3 regions of the Streptomyces sp. NPDC059679 genome follow, and region 2 is predicted to be linked to each of the others. Evidence: riboswitches for the same ligand, from Rfam matches in the RefSeq annotation. Region 2 holds a riboswitch; each other region holds the start of a gene.
The links. A riboswitch is a leader RNA that binds a small molecule or an ion and turns the genes downstream of it on or off. The one in region 2 is predicted to bind cobalamin.
Positions count from the first base shown of each region.

Region 1 (4,946 bases), on a different contig from region 2:
GCGTGGTGCCCATCCGGCGGGCCAGTTCGGGCACGGTGGGGTCGGACAGGGTGCACACCACGTCGTTGTCCGCGGGCAGCCGCTTGCGGGTCACACCGCTGGCCACCATGTGCGCGTCGCAGAGCACGGGCGCGCCGGCGCGCAGCGCGGCGCGGGCGCGGGCGACCACCTGGGGGGTGTACGCGAGGTCCTGGACGAGGTCGACCATGCCGCAGGCGTGGATCATCCGCACCGCGACCTGGCTGACGTCGGCGGGCAGACCGCCCAGATCGGCCTCGGCGCGGATGGTGGCAAAGGAGGCGCGGTATATGGCCGCGCCGTCCTTCTCGTAGTCGAACACTGTGCCCTCGATCATGTCGTTCCACGGGCCGCCGCCACGGCGCCGGCCACTTGCTCTGCTGTTACGTCCACGCCCCGCGCGGACCCTGTGGCATCTCGTACGGCGACCTGGTAGCCGTCGCCCGTCGCCAGCACGTCGACCCACCGGACCGGCCCGCCGGGGTGGCCGCAGCGCCGCTCGCAGCCGGAGAAGTACACGGGCAGCCGGCTTCGCGCCGGGCCCGGTCGGCCGTCGCCGGACGCCTCGCCCGCCACCGCGCGCGCCGCCTCGGCACGCACATCGGCCAGGGACTTGGCGCAGCCGGGCCGTCCCGTGCACGCGCCGACCCCGAACCAGGGGGAGTGCGGCGCGGTCACCAGCCCGGCGTCGGCGAGCTCCCGCAGCGCGGCCTCGGCGTCGCCGGCGGAGAAGCCGGGCAGCACCACGCCGCGCCAGGGTGTCACACGCAACTCGCCCGAGCCGCCCCGGGCGGCGAGCTCGGCGAGCAGCCGCCACCGCGCGGCGGTGAGCCGCCCCAGCGGGACGGCGACCGACACCGCGCACCGCCCGTCCGGCCCGGCGACGAGCCCGACGAGTGGTGTGCTCGGCGCGGTGGTTGGGGAGTGAGGGGCGAGGGATGCGAGCTGGATTCCTGCTTCGGCGAGTCGCCCCACCAATTGGTCGGCCGTCACGGCGTGTCGCGCCGGCAGCTCGCTCACACGCCACGCGCGTGTGCCACTCGCGCGCACCGCGTCGAGAAACGCCACCGCGGCCAGCGCCGCCGCGCGCGGCACGTCCGAGGCGCGCACCTGGAGTTCGGCGCCCACGGGGTCGCCACCGGGCGCGGGCTTCGGCTTCGTGTCCCCGGGGCCGCCCGCGGGCGTGGGGGGACCCGGCGGCCGGGCCCGGCCCGGCGTGTCGTCGGCCACCAGCCGCCCGTCCTGACGCGCCGCGACGCCCGGCGCGTCAGCGTCCTCCGGCGCGTCAGCGTGGTCCGGCGCGTCGTGGTGGTCTGTGGAGTCGGGGGACTCTGTGGCGTTCGGCGCGGTGGATTTCGGGCGTGCGGGTCCATGTCCCCCGGCGGAGCCGAGCCGCAGCACCGCCTCGCCGTCCGGCGCTGCGATCAATGTCACATCCGCGCCCAGCGCCGCCACATCGCCCCGCCCGTCGTCGAGCGCGAACAGGAACCGGCCCGACAGCCCGGCCAGTTCGGCCAATCCGGAGCCTGCGGGCGCGTTGCCGCACAGCAGGGCGTCCAGCTCCCGCGCCCACGCCGAGACATCCGCGTACCCCGCCCCGTCCAGCCCGGACAGCGGGGACGCCACGATGTTGCGCACCCGGTCGTGGCGGTCCGACGGCAGCAGCCCTGCCGTCCGCAGCCGGGCCGCGAGTCCGGCCCCGCACCCCGCGTCGAGGCCGCGCAGCTGCAGATTGCCCCGGGAGGTGAGGTCCAGTCTGCCGTCGCCCAACTCCTCGGCCGCGAGCGCCAGCACGAGCGCCTGGCGTGCCGTCAGGAGCCCGGCGGGCAGCCGCACCCGGGCCAGCGCGCCGTCGTCCGCCGAGTGCAGGCGCAGCGCGCCGGGGCAGGCGTCGTCGCGACCGCGCGCGGGGGTTTCGTCCCCTGGTGGGGCGGTTGTCGGGGGGAGGGGCATGGCGGCGAGCATACCGACGATTGTGTTCGGCTCTCCGCCCCGCGGCAGGTCAGAAGCGCCTACTATGCTCACGGCGGGTCGGTCCCGGCCCGCCACCACAAAAGACGGCAAAAAGGGTAGGAAGCCGGTGGAAATCCGGCGCGGTCCCGCCACTGTGAGCGCGGCAGCCGGTATTGCGACGGCCGCGCGAGCCAGGAACTCCCGCCGTCTTCAACCCGCCCGGGGCGCGGACCCCGAGGAAGGCCTGCCGTCGCATGATCCTGCTGCTGTCGACGTCCGACACCGACCTGCTCAGTGCCCGCGCGGCACAGACCCCGGTGCCCTATCGGCTCGCCAACCCGGCCCGGCTCCCCCTGGACGAGCTGCCCGCGCTCCTCGAGGGCGTCGAACTCGTCGTCGTACGGCTGCTCGGCGGGGTGCGCGCCTGGCAGGAAGGGCTCGACGCGCTGCTCGCCGGGGACCGCCCGGTCGTGGTCCTGACCGGCGAACAGGCCCCGGACGCCCAGCTCATGGAGGCATCCACGGTCCCGGTCGGGATCGCCGCCGAGGCACACGCCTATCTCGCGCACGGCGGGCCCGGCAACCTCGGCCAGCTGGCCCGCTTCCTGTCCGACACCGTCCTGCTGACCGGCCACGGCTTCGAGCCGCCCGCGCCCGCGCCCTCGTGGGGCGCACTTGAGCGCACCGCGCGCGAGGACGTCACCGGCCCGCGGATCGCCGTGCTCTACTACCGCGCTCACCACATGAGCGGCAACACCGCCTTCGTCGAGGCGCTGTGCCAGGCCGTCGAGGACACCGGGGGCCGCGCGCTGCCGCTGTACGTCGCCTCGTTGCGCGCACCCGAGCCCGAGCTGCTGGAAGCCCTCGCCGAGGCCGATGCGGTGGTGACCACCGTGCTCGCCGCGGGCGGCACCCGGCCCGCCGAGGCATCGGCCGGCGGCGACGACGAGGCGTGGGACGCGGGCGCGCTGGCCGCGCTGGACGTCCCGGTGCTCCAGGCGCTGTGTCTGACCGGCCCGCGCGCCGCGTGGGAGGCGAACGACGAGGGTCTTTCGCCTCTGGACGCGGCGACCCAGGTCGCCGTCCCGGAGTTCGACGGGCGGCTGATCACCGTGCCGTTCTCCTTCAAGGAGACCGACGAGGACGGCCTGCCCGTCTATGTCGCCGATCCCGAGCGCGCCGCGCGTGTCGCGGGAATCGCCGTACGACACGCCCGGCTGCGCCACATACCGGCGGCCGACAAGCGCCTCGCGCTCGTGCTGTCCGCCTACCCCACCAAGCACTCCCGCATCGGCAACGCCGTCGGCCTGGACACGCCCGCCAGCGCCGTCGCCCTGCTGCGCCGGTTGCGCGCGGACGGCTTCGACCTCGGCCCGGTGGAAGGCCCCGAGGCGCTGCCCGGTCTCGCCTCCGGCGACGGCGACGAGCTGATCCGCGCGCTCATCGAGGCGGGCGGCCACGACCAGGACTGGCTCACCGAGGAGCAGCTGGCCCGCAACCCGGTCCGGATCCCCGCCGCCGACTACCGCCGCTGGTACAAGCGGCTGCCGCAGGAGCTGCGCGAGGCGGTGGAGGGGCACTGGGGGCCGCCGCCGGGCGAGATGTTCGTCGACACCAGCCGCGACCCCGAGGGCGAGATCGTGCTGGCCGCGCTGCGCCGGGGCAATCTTCTGGTCGTCATCCAGCCACCGCGCGGCTTCGGCGAGAACCCGATCGCCATCTACCACGACCCCGACCTGCCGCCCTCCCATCACTACCTGGCCGCCTACCGCTGGATCGCCACCCCCCAGGCCGACGGCGGCTTCGGCGCCGACGCCATGGTGCACCTGGGCAAGCACGGCAATCTGGAGTGGCTGCCCGGCAAGAACGCGGGCCTGTCCGCCGCCTGTGGCCCCGACGCCGCGCTCGGCGACCTGCCGCTGATCTACCCGTTCCTGGTCAACGACCCGGGTGAGGGCACACAGGCCAAGCGCCGCGCCCACGCCACCCTCGTCGACCACCTCGTGCCGCCCATGGCCCGCGCCGACTCCTACGGCGACATCGCGCGCCTGGAGCAGCTGCTGGACGAGTACGCCGCCATCTCGGCGATGGACCCGGCCAAACTCCCCGCCATCCGCGCCCAGATCTGGACCCTCATCCAGGCCGCCAGGCTCGACCACGACCTCGGCCTGGAGGACCGGCCGGACGACGACGGCTTCGACGACTTCCTGCTGCACGTGGACGGCTGGCTGTGCGAGGTCAAGGACGCCCAGATCCGTGACGGCCTGCATGTTCTCGGCAACGCCCCCTCCGGCCCCGAGCGGGTCAACCTCGTCCTGGCCATTCTGCGCGCCCGGCAGATCTGGGGCGGGACCACGGCGCTCCCCGGGCTGCGTGAGGCACTCGGCCTCGACGAGTCGGCCGCCACCCGCACCGGCGCGGACGAGGCGGAGGACCGCGCCCGCGCCCTCGTCCAGGCGATGGAGGACGCCGACTGGGCCCCGGAGGCCGTCGAGAAGGCGTGCCTGGGGCTGCCCGAGGAGCAGCACGGCGCGGTGACCGCGATCCTCGACTTCGCCGCGCGCGAGGTCGTGCCGCGGCTGGCCGCCACCACCGACGAGATCGACCACGCCGTGCACGCCCTGGGCGGCGGCTTCGTGCCCGCGGGCCCCTCCGGTTCACCGCTGCGCGGCCTGGTCAACGTCCTGCCGACCGGCCGTAACTTCTACTCCGTCGACCCCAAGGCCGTGCCCAGCCGGCTGGCCTGGGAGACCGGCCAGGCGCTCGCCGACTCGCTGCTGGAGCGCTACCGCCGCGACAACGACGGCGCCTGGCCGCGCTCCGTCGGCCTGTCGCTGTGGGGCACCAGCGCGATGCGCACCTCGGGCGACGACGTGGCCGAAGCACTCGCACTGCTCGGCGTCCGTCCGGTGTGGGACGACGCCTCGCGGCGCGTCACAGGACTCGAGCCCGTCCCCTTCGACCAGTTGGGCCGC
Region 1 covers NZ_JBHWES010000003.1:46,556-51,501, forward strand. Annotated here, with positions in the region: gene ACFV2X_RS05145 (precorrin-8X methylmutase) at 1-355, opposite strand, end outside; gene ACFV2X_RS05150 (nitrite reductase) at 352-1,971, opposite strand; cobalamin riboswitch at 2,034-2,195, shown strand; gene cobN (cobaltochelatase subunit CobN) at 2,226-4,946, shown strand, end outside.
Region 1: it holds a riboswitch for cobalamin, as region 2 does, so the genes downstream of both, cobN (cobaltochelatase subunit CobN) here and ACFV2X_RS18450 (ABC transporter substrate-binding protein) in region 2, are expected to answer to the same signal.

Region 2 (4,946 bases):
CTTCGGCGGGCCGCTGAAGGACCTTCAGGCCGTCTCCCACCAGCTCGCCGAGATGGCCACCCGCACCGAGGCCGCCCGCCTCCTGGTCTACGCGGCCGCCACCGCGTACGACGAGGGCGCGCCGGCCATCGCCAAGAGTTCGGCGATGGCCAAGCTCCTGGCCACCGAGACCGCCCAGTACGTCGTGGACGCCGCCGTACAGATCCACGGCGCGCGGGCGTTGCGCCGCGGGCATCTTCTGGAGCACCTGTACCGCGAGGTGCGCGCGCCCCGGATCTACGAGGGCGCGACCGAGGTCCAGCGCACGATCATCGCGAAGGAGCTGTACCGGTGACCGAGCCCCACCCCTCTCTGGTGCGCACCAACCCGCCCGAGCTCTCCCCGCCCACCGGCTTCAGCCACGCCGTCACGGCCACCGGCGGCCGCCTGGTCTTCCTGGCGGGCCAGACCGCGCTGGACGGCGCGGGCGCGGTCGTCGGTGCCACGCTTCCGGCCCAGTTCCGGCGCGCACTGGCCAACCTGCTCACCGCCCTGACCGCGGTCGGCGGCACCCCCGCGGACCTGGCCCGGCTGACCGTGCACACCACCGATGTCGCGGCCTACCGAGCGTCCGCCCCCGAACTCGGCCGCATCTGGCGGGAGCTGGCGGGCCGCGACTACCCCGCGATGGCGGTCATCGGAGTCGTCCGGCTGTGGGACGAGGCGGCGATGGTCGAGCTGGACGGCATCGCGGTGCTGCCGTAGCGCATCACCCCACATGTTGGGGTATTGGCCATGCCCGCGCGGCGCGGTACCGTCGGTGCGATATCGACGACGGCAGGACGGAAGCCGGTGGGAACCCGGCACGGTCGCGCCACTGTGAACGAGACGTTCCAAACGCTCCAAGGGACGTCTCGTGAGTCAGACCCGTAGCCGTCGTCATGTGCACCACCGAGATGGGACGCGAATTCCCCAAGGAGGCCCTGCCATGGCGCAGCATGTCGCACAGCCGACCGCCACCACCCCCGCTCTCCCCGCCAAGCTGCCGATCGGTGCGATCGTCCCGTGGGCGGTGTTCTTCGGCATCCTGATGCTGGTCCTGCTGTACTTCGTCGGCGCCGAACAGGGCGCCACCTCGGTCGTCTCCGGCGAGGACGTCCACGAGTGGGTGCACGACGCCCGCCACCTGCTCGGTTTCCCCTGCCACTGACGCCAGGGACGCCGACACCCTCATGAATTCCGCAACGGTACGGAACCTGCTCGTCCGTGGCATGCTCGCCGGCCTCGGGGCCGGCGTGCTCGCCCTGATCGTCGCCTACCTCCTCGGGGAACCGAATGTCGACAAGGCGATCGGCTTTGAGGAGTCCCACGCCCCGGGGCACGATCACGAGGTCGAACTCGTCTCCCGCAGCCTGCAGTCCACCGCCGGCCTGGCCACCGGTGTTCTGATCTACGGGGTCGCCTTCGGCGGCATCGCCGCCCTCGCCTACTGCTTCGCCCTGGGCCGCATCGGCCGCTTCACCCCGCGGGCCACCGCGCTGCTGCTGTCCGGCTGCGCCCTGCTCGCGGTCTACGTCGTGCCGTTCCTGAAGTACCCGGCCAACCCGCCCGCCGTCGGCGACCCCGACACCATCTCCAAGCGGACCAATCTGTATCTGCTGATGATGGTGCTCAGCGTGCTCCTCGCGATCGCCGCGACCATCCTCGGCAAGCGGCTCGCCCCGAAACTGGGCACCTGGTACGCCACCGTCGCCGCGGTGGCCGCCTTCGCCCTGGTGATCGGCCTGGCGTTTGCGTTCCTGCCGGCCGTCAACGAGGTGCCCGCCGATTTCCCGGCCACCGTGCTGTGGCGGTTCCGGCTCTCCGCGCTGGCCATCCAGGTCACCCTGTGGGGAGGCTTCGGGCTGGTCTTCGGCGAGTTGGCCGAGCGCCTGCTGAGCCCCGAGCCCGCCACCAGGGCACCGGCATCGCCGGTGGCCACCCCCAGCCGACCGTGATCCGACCGTCGCCCGGACCCCACTGGGGCGGCCGCTCTCCTCAGGGGCGGTCGAGTGGCCGCCCCAGCCCGAGGTTCCAGCGTCCGGCGCGTCCGCTGATCCCGGTCGCGGTCAGCGGCCGCACGTCGGCACGCCAGAAGGCCGCCGCGGGCGCGCCCAGCACATGCACCACCGCGGCCCGCACCACGTCCGGCTCCACCACGGCGAGCGTATGGCCGTCCGTCAGCGACGCCGTGTCCAGCCACCGTCCGATCCGCAGGCACAGGTCCCGTACCGACTCCCCGCCGTGGGGCGCGGCCGCCGGGTCGGCCAGCCACCGGGCCACCGCCTCCGGTTCGGCGGCACCGACCTCGTCGAGGGTGAGGCCCCGCCAGCGGCCCGTATCCAGACCGGCCAGCTCCGCACAGGGCTCGGCCACGCCGAGCCCCAGCGCGGCGGCGGTCTCCCGGCAGCGCAGGCTGGGGGAGGTGACAGCGCGGTCGGCCGAGGGCAGCGCCCCGGCCACGGCGCGGGCCCGCGCCGCGCCGCCGTCCTCGAGAGGGCTCGTGCCGTCGTCGAACCGGGCCTTGCGCAGCGATGGACTCATCGCGGCTGAGATGAAGGTGACGCGGCTGGTCACGCGGTCGCTCCTCCTGCCTGTGCCATGGGCGGTACGGCACATACGTAACCACCGGTGGGCCCGCACCTGCCACACATCCGACCGCAGGCCGGGCTTGATAGCCTCTGGGGGCCAGTCGAGCCACATCCGAGGCCAGGGAATCCGGTGCGAATCCGGAACTGACGCGCAGCGGTGAGGGGGACGGGCGGGGCACACCATGCCACTGGGAGGGGAACGGGCCGGCCGAAGGGCGGGCGCGGGACCGTACCGGGAAGGCGCCTCGTCCGGGCGAACCCGAGTCCGAAGACCTGCTGGCACCTCCGCGCCCCGGCGGGGAGGCCGTCCGTAGGCCAGGCTCCGCGTACGAGCCCCGACCACCGAGGCATGCCCGTGCTGCTCCGTACCGCTCTCCGTCCCGCGGCTCTGCTGCTCGCCCCCGCCCTCCTGCTCACCGCGTGCGGTGGTTCGGGAGGCGGTGCCGAGGGCGCCGGGGAGTCCGCCGGCTCGACCGGTTCGGGCTATCCGCGCACCATCGACAACTGCGGCCGCAAAGTCACCCTGAAGTCGGCCCCCGAGCGGGCCGTCTCCCTCAACCAGGGCACCACGGAGATCCTGCTCTCCCTCGGCCTCGCCGACCGTATGGCCGGTACGGCGACCTGGACGGACCCGGTGCTGAAGGGCCTGGAGAAGGCCAACGCGTCCGTGCCGCGGCTGGCGGACAACGCGCCCTCGTTCGAGAAGGTGCTGGACGCCGACCCCGACTTCGTCACCGCCTCGTTCGTCTCCACCCTCGGCAAGGGCGGCGTGGCCACCCGTGAGCAGTTCGAGAAGCTGGGCGTGCCCACGTACGTCTCGCCCTCCGACTGCTCGGCGGGCAAGGACAACGACAGCGGCGGCGACGGATCGCGCTCCACCCCGCTCACCCTCGACAGCGTCTACGGCGAGATAGCCGACCTGGCCCGGGCGTTCGGGGTGGAGGAGCGGGGGAAGAAGCTCATCGCCGAGCTGAAGGGGCGGGTGAGCAGGGCCACCGCCGGGCTCGACGCCTCCGGTGTCTCCCTCGTGTACTGGTTCGCCAACTCCCAGTCGCCCTACCTGGCCGGCTGCTGCGGGGCGCCGGGCGCGATCACCCGGGCGGTCGGCGCGGAGAACGCCTTCGCCGACACCCATGACGAGTGGCCCCAGATCAACTGGGAAACCGTCGCCGACCGCGATCCCGACGTCATCGTCCTCGGCGATCTGACCCGTAAGCAGCAGACCGCGGAGACCGCCCGGGCCAAGATCCGTTTCCTGGAGGCCAACCCCGCCACCCGCAACCTGACGGCCGTGAAGAAGAAGCGGTACGTGCTGCTGAGCGGGCAGTCGATGAACCCGTCCATCCGCACGGTCGAAGGGATCGAGAAGGTCGCCGCGGGGCTGCGCGACTTCGGGCTCGCCAAATGAGCGCCCGTACGCTGCTGCTGACCGGCGGCGGGCTGGCCGCGCTGCTGATGTCGGTCGCCGTCGCGGTGACGATCGGACCCGCCGACATCTCCACGGGCGATGTGTGGGCCTCCGTCGCCGCCCACCTCGGTGTGGGCGAGAGCACGCTGACGCCGCTGCGCGACGGCATCGTGTGGAATCTGCGGATGCCGCGCACCCTGCTCGCCGCCGTATGCGGGGCCGGGCTCGCCGTATGCGGGGCGGTGATGCAGTCGCTGCTGCGCAATCCGCTGGCCGATCCGTTCGTGCTCGGGGTGTCCTCCGGTGCGTCCACGGGGGCGGTCGCCGTGGTCGTGCTCGGGGTGGGCGGGGGAGCCGTGTCGCTGTCCGCGGGCGCGTTTCTCGGCGCGCTGCTCTCCTTCGCGCTGGTGCTGCTGCTCAGCCACACCCTGGGCGGCAGCACGGACCGGGTCGTGCTGTCCGGGGTGGCCGCCATGCAACTGTTCTCCGCGCTGACCTCGTTCACCGTGCTGACCTCCGCCGACGCCGACACCACCCGGGCCGTGCTGTTCTGGCTGCTCGGCTCGCTCTCCGGCGCCGGGTGGGGGCAGGTGCTGCTGTGCGCCCTCGTCCTGGCCGTCGTCCTCGTCCTCTGCCTCGGATACGCCCGCACCCTGGACGCGTTCGCCTTCGGCGACGAGGCCGCGGCCGGACTCGGCGTCCGTGTCGCCCGTACCCGCCTGGTCCTGCTCTCGGCGACCGCGCTGCTCACCGCCGCCCTGGTCAGCTGTGCCGGGGCGATCGGCTTCGTCGGCCTGGTCCTCCCGCACGCCACGCGCGCCCTCACCGGCGCCGGCCACGCCCGCCTCCTGCCCGTCACGGCGCTGACCGGAGCCGTCTTCCTGGTGTGGGTGGACACCCTGGCCCGCACCGCCCTCGATCCCCAGGAG
Region 2 covers NZ_JBHWES010000015.1:56,464-61,409, forward strand. Annotated here, with positions in the region: gene ACFV2X_RS18425 (acyl-CoA dehydrogenase family protein) at 1-334, shown strand, start outside; gene ACFV2X_RS18430 (RidA family protein) at 331-744, shown strand; cobalamin riboswitch at 781-932, shown strand; gene ACFV2X_RS18435 (CbtB-domain containing protein) at 968-1,189, shown strand; gene ACFV2X_RS18440 (CbtA family protein) at 1,212-1,976, shown strand; gene ACFV2X_RS18445 (histidine phosphatase family protein) at 2,017-2,595, opposite strand; cobalamin riboswitch at 2,691-2,905, shown strand; gene ACFV2X_RS18450 (ABC transporter substrate-binding protein) at 2,959-4,017, shown strand; gene ACFV2X_RS18455 (FecCD family ABC transporter permease) at 4,014-4,946, shown strand, end outside.

Region 3 (4,946 bases), on a different contig from region 2:
GCGGGTGCCCGGCACCACCACCAGATCGGCGTCGGCCAGCTCCTCCGGCCGGTCCACGAACCGCACGACCACGCCCGGCTCGGCGGCCAGCGCGTCCACGTCCGTGAAGTTCGACATGAGCGGCACGGCGGCGACCGCGACCCGCAGGATGTCCGCGCCGTGCGGCGGCGCGACGACGCTCTCGCGCACCGCCCCGCGCAGCGACACCCGCAGCCCGTCCTCCTCGTCGATGCCGAGCCCGTGCGCGTACGGCAGCACGCCCATGGCCGGGCGGCCCGTCAGGCCGCGCAGCATCTGAAGGCCCGGCTCCAGCAGGGTCACATCGCCGCGGAACTTGTTCACCAGATAGCCCGCGACCAGTCGCTGGTCGGCCTCGGAGAGCAGCGCGGTCGTGCCGAAGAACGACGCGAAGACGCCGCCGCGGTCGATGTCCCCGACCACGACGACCGGCAGCCGGGCGGCCCGCGCGAGCCCCAGGTTGACGATGTCGGTGCGGCGCAGATTGATCTCGGCGGGGCTGCCCGCGCCCTCGCAGATCACCGCGTCGTGCGTACGCCGCAGCTCGGCCAGGCACTCGGTGACGGTCCCCAGCAGCGACTCCTGCCGCCCCGCGTGGTAGCCGCGTGCGCTCAACTCGCCCACTGGTTTGCCCAGCAGCACCACTTGGCTGCTGCGGTCGCTGCCGGGTTTGAGCAGGACGGGGTTCATCAGCGCGCTCGGCTCGACGCGTGCGGCGGCGGCCTGCATGGCCTGGGCGCGGCCGATCTCCGCCCCGTCGCGGGTCACGAAGGAGTTGAGCGACATGTTCTGCGCCTTGAAGGGCGCGACGCTGACGCCCTTACGGCTGAGCCAGCGGCAGATTCCGGCCGTGACGACGCTCTTGCCCGCGTCCGAGGTCGTACCCGCGACGAGCAGCCCGCCGCCCGGCGCGCCCCCGCCCTGTGTCCCGCTCATCCTCAGTCCCTCCCCGCGGCCGTCGGCCGCACCGTCGCCGGACCGCCCGACCGGCCCGCGCCGGGTGCCTCGTATGAGCGTGTCTTGGCGCGCTGCGCGGGCTGGACTGAGGAGCCGCGCAGCGACGAGGGAAGCTCGCGCGTTGGAGCGCGCCGGGACTGAGCGGGAAGGAGGGGCATGGACCGTGCCCAGCGGGCGAGCGCGCCATGTGGGGCCCGCGCGGCGGGTACGGGTGCGGCACCGGGCCGCGCGGCCGTACGGGCCGGCCTCGGCGCCACGCCTGCCGCGAGCCGTGTCCCCGCCGCCAGTCGGGCCGCGACGGACACGCCGAGCGCCAGGGCACCGACGCGCCGCGAAAGCCGTACGGCGCGCTCGATGTCGGCCGCCTCGACCGGCCGCCCGCCGGGGTTGAGCACCGGACGGTGCTCGACGCGGCCGCCGTACGCGAGGGTGCCGCCCAGCCGTACGCCGAGCGCGCCCGCGAACGCGGCCTCCACGGGGCCCGCGTTGGGGCTCGGATGGCGGTGGCCGTCGCGCCGCCAGGCGCGCCATGCGCCGCGCGGATCGGGCCCGGCCAGGGCGGCCAGCGCCGCGGTGAGCCGTGCGCCGGGCCAGCCGGCGAGGTCGTCCAGCCGGGCCGAGGCCCAACCGAACCGCCGATAGCGCGGCGACTTGTGGCCCACCATCGCGTCCAGGGTGTTGACGGCCCGGAAGCCGACCAGGCCCGGCACCCCGCCGACTGCCCCCCACACCAGCGCGCCCACAACGGCGTCCGAGGTGTTCTCGGCGACCGACTCGACGACCGCGCGCGCGATCTGCGACTCGTCCAGCGCCTGCGGATCGCGCCCGCACAGGTGCGGCAGCCGGCGCCGGGCGGCGTCCAGGTCACCGGCCGTCAGCGCGCCGCCGACAGCCCGCGCCTCCCGGCCCAGCGTCGTGCCGCCGAGCACCGCCCAGGTGGCGGCGGCGGTCAGCATGGTCTGCGCGGCGGGGGAGCGGCGCCCCAGGGCGGAGGTTTCCGCGGCGCGGTGCCCCAAGACGCGGTGCCCCAAGACGGGACGTCCCGAGGGTTTCAGGACAGCGCTGCCCAGAGCGGAGCCTCCCGGCGCGGGGCGTCCCAAGGCCCGTACGGCGCGCCCCGACAGCACGGCGCCCGCGGCCGCGCCGCCCGCGCACAGCGCGGTGTAGAGGGCCCCGGATCCGCGGTGGTCGCGCCACAGCAGCCGCTCGACAGCCAGGGCGGCGCGCCCGAACGCGGCCACAGGATGGCCGCGGCGCGGATCGCCCATGGCGAGGTCGCCGAGAAAGCCGAGGGCGGCGCCGCACGCGTACGAGGCGTGATCGGCACGCATCGTCAGTCCGCCGTCTTGCCTCGGTACATGGGGAACGTCAGGAACATCAGGGGTGTCGGAGGCGCCGGGACGTGGCGGAGGTGCCGCGGGCGGGTCGGCGGCATGGCGGTGCCGGGCATGGCGGTATGTCCTCACTCAGGGTCCGCGCCCTGGTTCGACGTGACCGGCGGTGAGAGTCTCCTGGCTCCCGGATCCGCGCTTCTCCCCGTCTTCCAGCCGTCGTGTGGACGGCCGTGACTCGTACGGGCGATGGGAGAGCGCTCCCCGGTGACAGTGGCGGGACCGCGCCGGATTCTCACCGGCTTCCTCTCCTGCCGCCGTTTGGCTCCGGAAGTCCACCATGGGCCGCGAATGGCCGTCAACTCGCGAATGCCCCACCCTGTGTGAGTGTGCCGAGAAGCACATGCCACGGCCGCCGGGCTGGAACGCGCTGGTCGGCACGTTCCAGCCCGGCGGCCGTGAGTGGGGTCGAACGGGGTCAGGCCACGATCAGGTTGATGCCGTACGCCACGGTCGCCGCGCACAGCGCGAAGCAGAGGTACGCGCCGGCGCGCGCGGGGCCGAAGGCGCCGCCGGCCGGGGCCGGGGCGGCGGACGCGGTGGCGGCCGTGTCGGTGCCCGCCTCCGCCTGCCGCGGCTTACGGGAGGTGCCGAGGATGCCGAGGGTGAAGACGCCCACGAAGCCGACGGTCACCACGAGGCTGATGCCGAAGACCTGGCCGAGGGCCGCCCAGTCGATGCTCATCGCGTTACTTCCTTAGCTGGTGCTGCCGGTGGCCGCGGAGGCGCCGGCCGGGGTGGCGGAGGAGGGGGCGGTAGCGGCACGGGCGGGCGGCGGGGCCACGGACTGGAGGGCCGCCGTGACGACGCCCACCGGCTCGGCCGGCAGCGCCGCGGCCTCGTCGATGTCATTGACGTTGGTGTGGTCGACGGGCTTGCGGCGCGAGGCCGCCCAGATCCCGGCGCAGGCGGCGACCGCGAGCACGGCGACCGCCGTGACGCCCCAGTCGCCCTGGTCCGCCAGCAGCGCGGCGCCGCCCGCGACGAGGCCCGCGGCGGGCAGGGTGAGTACCCAGGCGAGGACCATGCGGCCCGCGGTGGACCACCGCACCACAGCGCCCTTGCGGCCGACCCCCGCGCCCATCACGGAGCCGGAGCAGACCTGGGTGGTGGAGAGCGCGAAGCCGATGTGCGACGAGGCGAGGATGACGGTCGCGGCGCCGGTCTGGGCGGCGAAGCCCTGCGGCGGCTGGATGTCGGTGATGCCCTTGCCCATGGTGCGGATGATGCGCCAGCCGCCCAGGTACGTACCGAGGGCGATGGCCAGGCCCGCGGAGACGATGACCCACATCGGCGGGTCGGAGTCGGGCGCGATCACACCGCCGGTGATCAGCGCGAGGGTGATGACCCCCATGGTCTTCTGGGCGTCGTTGGTGCCGTGGGCGAGGGAGACCAGCGCGGCCGAGGCGATCTGCCCGGCGCGGTAGCCCTTCGAGGTGTCCTGGGGGTCGCGGCCGCGGGCCAGCCGGTAGGTGAGCCGGGTCGCGACCAGGGCGGCGACACCGGCCACGATCGGCGCGGCGACGGCCGGGATCAGGACCTTCATGACGATCTTGTCGCTGTTGACCCCGTCCATGCCAACGGAGACCAGGGTGGCGCCGATGAGGCCGCCGAAGAGGGCGTGCGAGGAGCTGGAGGGCAGCCCGGCCAGCCAGGTCAGCAGGTTCCACAGGATCGCGCCGACCAGACCCGCGAAGATCACTTCGGGGCGGACTCCGGCGTCCTCGTCGATGATTCCCCCGGAGATCGTCTTGGCGACCTCCACGGAGAGGAACGCGCCGACGAGATTGAGGACCGCGGACATCGCCACCGCGATCCGGGGACCGAGAGCCCCCGTGGAGATGGTGGTCGCCATGGCATTGGCCGTGTCGTGGAAGCCGTTCGTGAAGTCGAACACCAAGGCCGTAACGATCACGATCCCAATGAGAAGCGTGATGTGTTCCATCGAACTCCTTCGTGGGGGAATGCGATCCCCGAACTTGGCGACACGGAGCGCCGCCGCGTGACTACGGTACGTAGTGCCATGTGGCCACCGTGAGGCCACCGGGATGGCCGCACGAGAAGCCCCTCCTGTGGGAGGGGGAGGATTCGCGCACCCTTGGGCAATCGGTGCGACAACCAAAGGGTGCAGCCACGACCGTAAGGACATGGGGTGAACGGAAGGTGAACTGGGGTGGGCTCGGGGGTGACGCACCTGCGGGAAGGCGGCACCGATGATCCACTCGCCCCCGCAGTGATGCGTACACGACGGCTCGCCTGCCATGATCGGCGCCCGGAGGTGAGGGATCGTGACGAAGCCGGATGCCGCACGACCGAACGGACTTGGGGAGCGACCGGACCTGAGGGAAGGCTGGGAGCGGGTGGTGGAGACGGCCCGCAGGACGGTCGCCGACGGCCTGGTCGTCGGCACCTCGGGCAACGTCTCGGCCAGGGTCGGCGACATCGTCCTGGTGACCCCGAGCGGCGTCCCGTACGACCGGCTCGGCCCGGGTGACACGGTCGGCGTCGACCTGGACGGGCGCCAGGTGATCGGCGAGCTGGCCCCCACCAGCGAACTGCCGATGCACCTCGCGATCTACC
Region 3 covers NZ_JBHWES010000009.1:178,402-183,347, forward strand. Annotated here, with positions in the region: gene ACFV2X_RS13635 (cobyric acid synthase) at 1-954, opposite strand, end outside; gene ACFV2X_RS13640 (cobalamin biosynthesis protein) at 957-2,306, opposite strand; cobalamin riboswitch at 2,480-2,616, opposite strand; gene ACFV2X_RS13645 (hypothetical protein) at 2,785-3,051, opposite strand; gene ACFV2X_RS13650 (anion permease) at 3,064-4,311, opposite strand; gene ACFV2X_RS13655 (class II aldolase/adducin family protein) at 4,706-4,946, shown strand, end outside.
Region 3: it holds a riboswitch for cobalamin, as region 2 does, so the genes downstream of both, ACFV2X_RS13640 (cobalamin biosynthesis protein) here and ACFV2X_RS18450 (ABC transporter substrate-binding protein) in region 2, are expected to answer to the same signal.